One region of the Pseudomonas sp. YJ42 genome, then DNA from elsewhere that is predicted to be linked to it. Evidence: riboswitches for the same ligand, from Rfam matches in the RefSeq annotation. Region 1 holds a riboswitch; each other region holds the start of a gene.
The links. A riboswitch is a leader RNA that binds a small molecule or an ion and turns the genes downstream of it on or off. The one in region 1 is predicted to bind cobalamin.

Region 1 (2,263 bases):
TGATCCGGGATAGTAGAGATCTGAAAACGTCGGTGCACGGAAGCCTGCGCCGTAGCTGAGAATCCAGCGCTGCGACTCGCTGACTGGCAAGCTGAAAGCCGCATTCCAGCTGTTCTGGCTGCCGAACTGCTGGTTGTCGTCATGGCGCAAACCTAATTCAGTACCGAAACGATCACCTTGATAGCTGTGCTGGGCGAAAAAGGCCAAGTTGTCGCGGCTGTCTTCTTTGTAGGCAGTGGTTGCGTCGAGGCGGTCTTCGTACCAGTCGCTACCGAGGCTCAGTTGGTGGCTTTCGTTCAGTCGCAGGCGATTAATCCAGGCGGCGGAATGGCGCGTGGTTTCCAGTAGCCCGTCGTTGAAGGCTGAGCCCACTGCGCGGTTGCGGTCAAAACTGCGCCCCAGCTCCAGACGGCTGTTCCAGACCTCGCTCAACTGCCCGTCCAGGTAGCCGCTGTAGCTGCTGACGCGGAATTCGTCCTGAGGTGCGCCGGGGGCGAACTCGTAGGCGTCGTCGTATTCGTTCTCGCCGCGTTGGTCGTTGAGGCTCAGGCCGGCTTTCCAGTTGGCATCGATCTGATGGTCGAGCTTCAGGTGCAGGGCTTTGGTGCGCTGACCGTCATCATCGCGGTCGGCGCCACGCTCGTCCCGGGTGATATCGAAGTCCTCACGCTCATCGAGGCTGACCCCGAGATTGACGCGGGTCTGCTGGGTGCCGCCAGACAGATTCAGGCTGCGCTGGAACGTGTGGTCGCTTCCGGCCGCTAGCCGCACCTCTGGGTGCAGGCCTGGTCTTCCGCTTCGGGTGAATATCTGAATTACCCCGCCGACGGCGTCTGCGCCGTAGAGTGCCGAGCGCGGGCCGCGAACAACCTCTACACGGTCGATATTGTCTATCGCCAGATAATCGAGCCGGGCAATGCCGCTGGTTGAAGACGCGATGCGCTGCCCATCCAGCAGAACAAGGGTCTGAGCCGTTCCGGTGCCGCGCACGGATAGTGACGGCAGCCCGCCAGCGGTAGAAACGCTAACGCCAGGTACGCGCCGAAGGAGCTCTGGGACGCTTCTTGCCTGCAAGCGCTTGATGTCATCACGAGTGAATACCGTGTTGGCGGCGGTGGCCTGCGCGCGAGGTTCGGCTTGGCGCGCCGAGGTAACGAGCATGTTTGGCAACTGATAGCTGTCACTCACGTTCGTATCGGCAAATGCCTGGGAAGCCGGCAGCAGTGCCACAGCCAACGCAAGACGGGTCAGTTTCATCAGAATCATCCTCAAAAGATCAGCGCTTTTGAGGAGGGCAGGAACAAGCGCAAGGATAGACAGCCGCGCTTGACGGTGCTGCCCTCCGCAACACCAGTCGAATCCGCCAGGCCGGTCTCCGGGCTTTCGACACGCACCCGGCTCGCCTTCCCATGCGATGCACAGTGGCGGTTGAGCGGGCGGTGATCCAGCGGATCACGGTCGATTACCGTTGCGGGGGCAGCGCCGGCCTTGCACATGTGAGCGCACCGGCTTCCCGTTTAATGCGGACCTTGCGGTCACGCACACCTGGGCGGATTAGAAATCGCGGGAACCATAAGGGCTGTCCCCGAGAAATACAAGCAAAGCACTCGTAGCCGAGCGCGTCCTGTGCAACGAGAAGGCGGCTGCCGTGGTTCGATCAGGTATTTGCAGGGGCTGGGCAGGCGCGACGGCGAGTTCGTGCGCACCTCGCCATATTGCCGAGACGTCCTCTACGCCGCAGATGGCCTCAGGCGGCGTCTGATGACGAACTCAACGCCGCTTCAAGCAGCCTCAGAGCTGGGCCAGTCGCGCGCGGATAGCGGCTTCGATGCCGACGGCATCGAGGCCGCATTCCTTGAGCATCTCGGCGGGCTTGGCGTGCTCGACGTAGTAATCGGGCAGGCCCATATGGAGGATCGGTTTCTGCAGGTTTTCGGCGGCGAGGAATTCGCCGACGGCACTGCCAGCCCCGCCCATGATGGAGTTTTCCTCGATCGTCACCAGCAGGTCGTGGCTGTCGGCCATCTGCCGCACCAGCGCCTGGTCCAGTGGTTTGACGAAACGCATGTCGACGACGCTGGCGTCGAGCGCTTCCGCAACCTGCAGCGCTTCAGTCAGCTGTACACCGAAGACCAGCAAGGCGACCCGGCGACCTTCGCCGTTGCCACCTTGGCGACGCACCACACCCTTGCCGATTTCCAGCGGCTCGAGTCCGGGCTCGATCGCTGCATTCGGGCCCGTGCCGCGCGGGTAACGTACCGCC
Region 2 (2,263 bases), 850 kb from region 1:
CAGGTTTGTCGCGACGCTGCCTTCGAGGCCACGGATCCGCGCGACATCCAGATTCTGCGGCTGCATGGGGTCGCTACCGGTCCAGATAATCAGATCGTTGATCTGGGTCTCGAACGCGTTCAGGCCCCATTCGCCCCATTGCTGTTGGCCTTTCAGGCCCAATTCATAGCTTTGCGACTCCTCGGGCGTGAGGTCCGGATTGCCTGCGGTGAAGCCCGTATCCGGCGCATACAGGTCATTGAACGTCGGCGCCTTGAACGCGGTACCGTAAGACGCGCTGAGCACCAGGTTGTCCCGAAGATCGTAACTCCAACCCAGATTGCCGGTGTCGTGGCTGCCGAACTGCTCGTTGTCATCGCGACGCAGACCGGCCAGCAGGCCATGTCGACCGAAGCGGGCCTGGTACTGCAGGTAGGCGCCCTTGTTATCACGCGAATCGATCGCATAGGCATCGCTCACGTCGATGCGATCCTGCTGATAGTCGAAACCAAGCGTGAGCAACTGCTCGTCGGTGATGCTGAAATCGTTCTGCCAGCCTAAGGTGTCTCGCTCGGTGTCGAAGCGTGAAAAGAATTCACCGTCGCGGTGGTTATCACTGTTGTCTTCGCTGTGCCCGCCCTGGAGGGTCACCAGCCAGGGCTCGATCGGCGTGAACCGAGCGCGGGCGCCCACGACCTGCTGACCACCGTCGCTGTAGGCGAAGCGGCCGCTGTTGCCCGAGGAGACTCTCGAGTCGTAGTCGCTGTGGGTCTCGACCTGCAGCCAGCTGCCATCCAGTTCCAGGCCATTGTCGAACCGGTAGCCGCCTCTTAGCGAGCCGGATAACTCACGGTAGCCGTCAGCATCCGCCTCGTACGCCCGAGGGGCCGTGGTGCGATACGCGCGGGAATTGGTGCCGTCAGTGGATTCGCTGGCAACGCCAAGATTGAACCAGCCAGCACCTTGCCCGCCGGAAATGCCCGCCGTACCGTTGAAACTGGAGCGACTGCCTGCGCCAACCGAGAGATAGGGCCTGAATCCATCGCCATCGCCCTGGCGAGTGAAAATCTGCATCACACCGCCGACCGCCTCCGAGCCATAAAGGCTCGAACGCGGCCCGCGCACCAGCTCGATACGCTCGATCTGTTCCACCGGAATGCTCTCCAGCGATGCGCCGCCAGCGGTCGCCGAACCGACCTTGATGCCATCCACCAGGACCAGTAAATGCTGGCTGCTAGTGCCGCGGATATACACCGACGAGGTTTTGCCGCGTCCGCCATTGGCTGAAACGCTCACCCCAGCAAGTCCCCGCAGCAGATCGAGCACGCTGGACGCCTGGCTGCGCTCGATCTCTTCGCGGCTAATCACGGTGCTTGATGCGATGCGACTGAACGAGCGTTCGGTACGGGTCGCCGTGACCACCTGTTCATTGAGGTTGACCGGCTGAAGCGTCTGGGCGAAAGACAGCGAAGAACAGCCAAGCAGCGCGCAGGCTGCAGAGGCGGTAAAGGACGTGCGAATCAAGTTCAGGTCTCCGTCGTGCCCGCCGCACGACAAATAGTCGATAAAGGCAGACGGAGATCGCAAAGAAAGGAGTGCAGGTGCAGGCAGCCGCACCCCGATCAGCGCCCGCCGCACTGCCGTGGAATGCGACAGGCCGGTCTCCGGGCTCGCGAGCGGATGCCTGTGGCACCCTGAAAAACCGCGCCTTCCCATGCCTGTGGCACAGTGGCTATGAGCGGTTTCCTGTCTCGCCTACCGTTGCGGGGGCAGCGCCGGAATCTTCCAAAGAATGGACCGGCTTCCCTGTTTCACCCTTCTGGCTTTTTGCCAGGGGGCACCTGAAGCAGCGCGGAGGTTAGTCCAAGGCCCCACGCAGCGCAACTGGAAGCGCGCGCGAGTAGCTCTGCGGCAGGTTTGAATACCCTTCTTGGAGATTTACCGGAACGCCGGACGCTGAACGGCTTCGAATGCAACAATGCCCATCCGCCACCGGCCCCAACGAGAAGACGCCAGCCAATGACGACCATCGTGCAGATCTCCGACACTCACTTCGGCACCGAGCAACCGGGCGTGGTGCAAGCCATGGAAGATCATGTGAAGGAGCACGGGGCCGATCTGTTGATCTTCTCGGGCGATATTACCCAGCGTGCCAGAGTTTCGCAGTTCGCTGCAGCACAGGCCTTCGTCCAGCGTCTGCACGGCCATGGTATTGCCGAAACGTTAGTGATCCCGGGCAATCACGATATTCCGCTGTATAACGTTTTTGCGCGCTTCTTGATGC
Region 3 (2,263 bases), 1.9 Mb from region 1:
AAACGTACATGGGATGTCCTGTTCTCAGGGCTGTCTACAGCTTATCGCGCGCACGGCCGCGCACCCATTCAGGGAGGGCGGCACGATACCAGCTAGCGGTTATGCGCAAAAGTGATGTTTGGGAATATGTTTAGAACGAAACGCTGCTTTATTGGCATTTGAAGCGGTGAGCTTGAGCGACTCGCTGGCGTGGTCTTAACTGCAAGCAACGTGAGCCCGATAACAAGGAGAGCAGCCGTGTCAGAGCAGTCCAATCAACGCGGTAATGACAGCGTGGCGGATGCCACCGCTATTTTCGTCCTGATAATTCTAGTCGTCGCAACGGCGGTTTTCTGGGTCAGTCACCAATAAAGCATGGTACCTGTGCCGGGGCTGTCACAGACCGGCAAGATACAGCACCAGCTTGACCACGCCGAGGATGATCAGTACGAACGCCACTGTGAAGCCGACACCCAACAGAATGAAGTGGCTCGGTTTTCCCTGACTGAAATCCCTTTCTCGGTTTTTTCCGCTCTGCACACCGAGCGCGCCAGCCAGAACGCTTTGTAGCATTTGCCGAAACGTGAGTGGTTTTGGTTGCTTGTCGTCGTTCATAGCCGCCCCGATATGACTGATCCCCTCGAAGTCTAGCCACCATCAAGCAAGCCGTCGCATCTAAGTTCCGAGGGTGCCTGCAGCGGCTAGGGTTTGTTGCTTGATCTTGTCGGGTGCGCCGCGTAAGGTTCGCGCCTTCAGCCGCCAAGCGGCTGTCTTCATGGAGTGCGCGGTGCCCGGATCAAGGTTCGGGTTAAATGGGAAATCAGTACCAAGCTGATGCTGCCCCCGCAACGGTAGAGCCGAACCTTCGGCCAAGCCCGATACCAGCCCGTACTCCCCAAGGAATTGTCGCGGTGGGCGACATCCTCAGAACGCCTTGCGCCTGTTCCAGGCTGTGCGGCCGTTCTGCCGCCCGCGCGTCTCGAGACGGAGTGGGCATGTCTATCGTTTTCCGCTGGGCTGGTTTGGTGCTTTCGCTGCTGCTCGCTCCTCCCGCCCTGGGCGGGCAGGTTAAGGCGATCATCTCGCAGTACAGCGCGGCTGAATTCGCCTCGGCGGTGGCCCTGTTCAAACAGCGCCAACCGGACGAAATCATCGATGCACGGACCCCGGAACAGCTGAGCGAGATGGATGATGCCCGCATAGCCGAATGGCTCCAGGGCGGAGGCACGCTGCTCGCTGTCGGCGTCTTCGGGTCCGAGGTGGAGCGCTTGCGGCCGCTGATCGAGGGGTACAGCTCCGGTGATCGTTACATCATGCACAGCGATCAGGGGCTGGTTGCGATGAGCCGTATCGATGGCACGCCCGTGTTCCGCGACCGTGAACAGGCATCACGTCTCGGCGCAGAAAAGCCCGGCGAGGATCTGGCCGGCTGGGTCCGCGAGCTTGGCGATGCCAATCCCGATCAGACCGGGTGGATCGAGGCGCGTAGCTACTGGATTGCCGGTGGGAGCGATAACATCGCGCGCCTGCTGAGCTGGCTGTCCGACGATGGTTCGAGGCGGATCATGCCTGCCGAGCCGCGTCCAGCGCTACGCTTCTACCAGGACGGGCGTACTCTCAACGCATCTGAGCTCGTCTGGCGCGGCGACAGCATGGTCGCGGTGATCGATCATGGCCGTGCCGATCGCCGGGGCGACGCCGACCTCAACAACGCGCTCTGCCAGACGCTGCAACAGCGTGATATCGCCTGCGTCAGCCTGCTCGCTGGATGGGGCGAGGGCACCCTGCAGGCGCTGCGTTGGCTCGAAAGCGGTGCGCATCCGACGCTGGCGGCGGTGGTCGTGCTGCAGGATTTCGTGCTCGGCGGTGGCGAGGGGCGAGAAGAGGCCACCGAGATACTCAAGCGCCTCGATGTGCCTGTGCTCAAGGCCTTGCGCTTGGATGACCGTGACGAGAGCGCCTGGCAGCTCTCCAGTGACGGGCTCGGGCGCGACAAGGTCCACTACCAGTTGGCCATGCCGGAGCTGCAGGGCAGCAGCCAGCCGATGGTGCTGGCCGCGTGGGAGTCGGCGCAGATCGATCCGAATTCCGGTATCCGTTTTGGTTTCAGCCAGCCCTTGCCGTCCCGGATCGAAGCGTTCGCCGCTCGGATCCATCGCTGGCAGCGGTTACAGCGCAAGGCCAACAAGAACAAGCGTGTCGCCATCATCTATTACAACCATCCGCCGGGACGGCACAACATTGGTGCCGACAACCTGGACGTACCGCAATCCTTGCTCGCGAT

Region 2: linked by a shared signal. The riboswitch ahead of btuB (TonB-dependent vitamin B12 receptor) and the one ahead of ACL0K2_RS16945 (TonB-dependent receptor domain-containing protein) in region 1 are both predicted to bind cobalamin.
Region 3: linked by a shared signal. The riboswitch ahead of ACL0K2_RS02870 (cobaltochelatase subunit CobN) and the one ahead of ACL0K2_RS16945 (TonB-dependent receptor domain-containing protein) in region 1 are both predicted to bind cobalamin.

The regions. Positions count from the first base shown of each region.
Region 1 is NZ_CP178378.1:3,688,686-3,690,948, forward strand. It holds gene ACL0K2_RS16945 (TonB-dependent receptor domain-containing protein) at 1-1,257, opposite strand, end outside; cobalamin riboswitch at 1,349-1,564, opposite strand; gene dxs (1-deoxy-D-xylulose-5-phosphate synthase) at 1,792-2,263, opposite strand, start outside.
Region 2 is NZ_CP178378.1:4,541,749-4,544,011, reverse strand. It holds gene btuB (TonB-dependent vitamin B12 receptor) at 1-1,500, opposite strand, end outside; cobalamin riboswitch at 1,617-1,839, opposite strand; gene ACL0K2_RS21060 (metallophosphoesterase family protein) at 1,999-2,263, shown strand, end outside.
Region 3 is NZ_CP178378.1:672,741-675,003, reverse strand. It holds gene ACL0K2_RS02880 (nitrite/sulfite reductase) at 1-10, opposite strand, end outside; gene ACL0K2_RS02875 (DUF2970 domain-containing protein) at 376-594, opposite strand; cobalamin riboswitch at 748-884, shown strand; gene ACL0K2_RS02870 (cobaltochelatase subunit CobN) at 975-2,263, shown strand, end outside.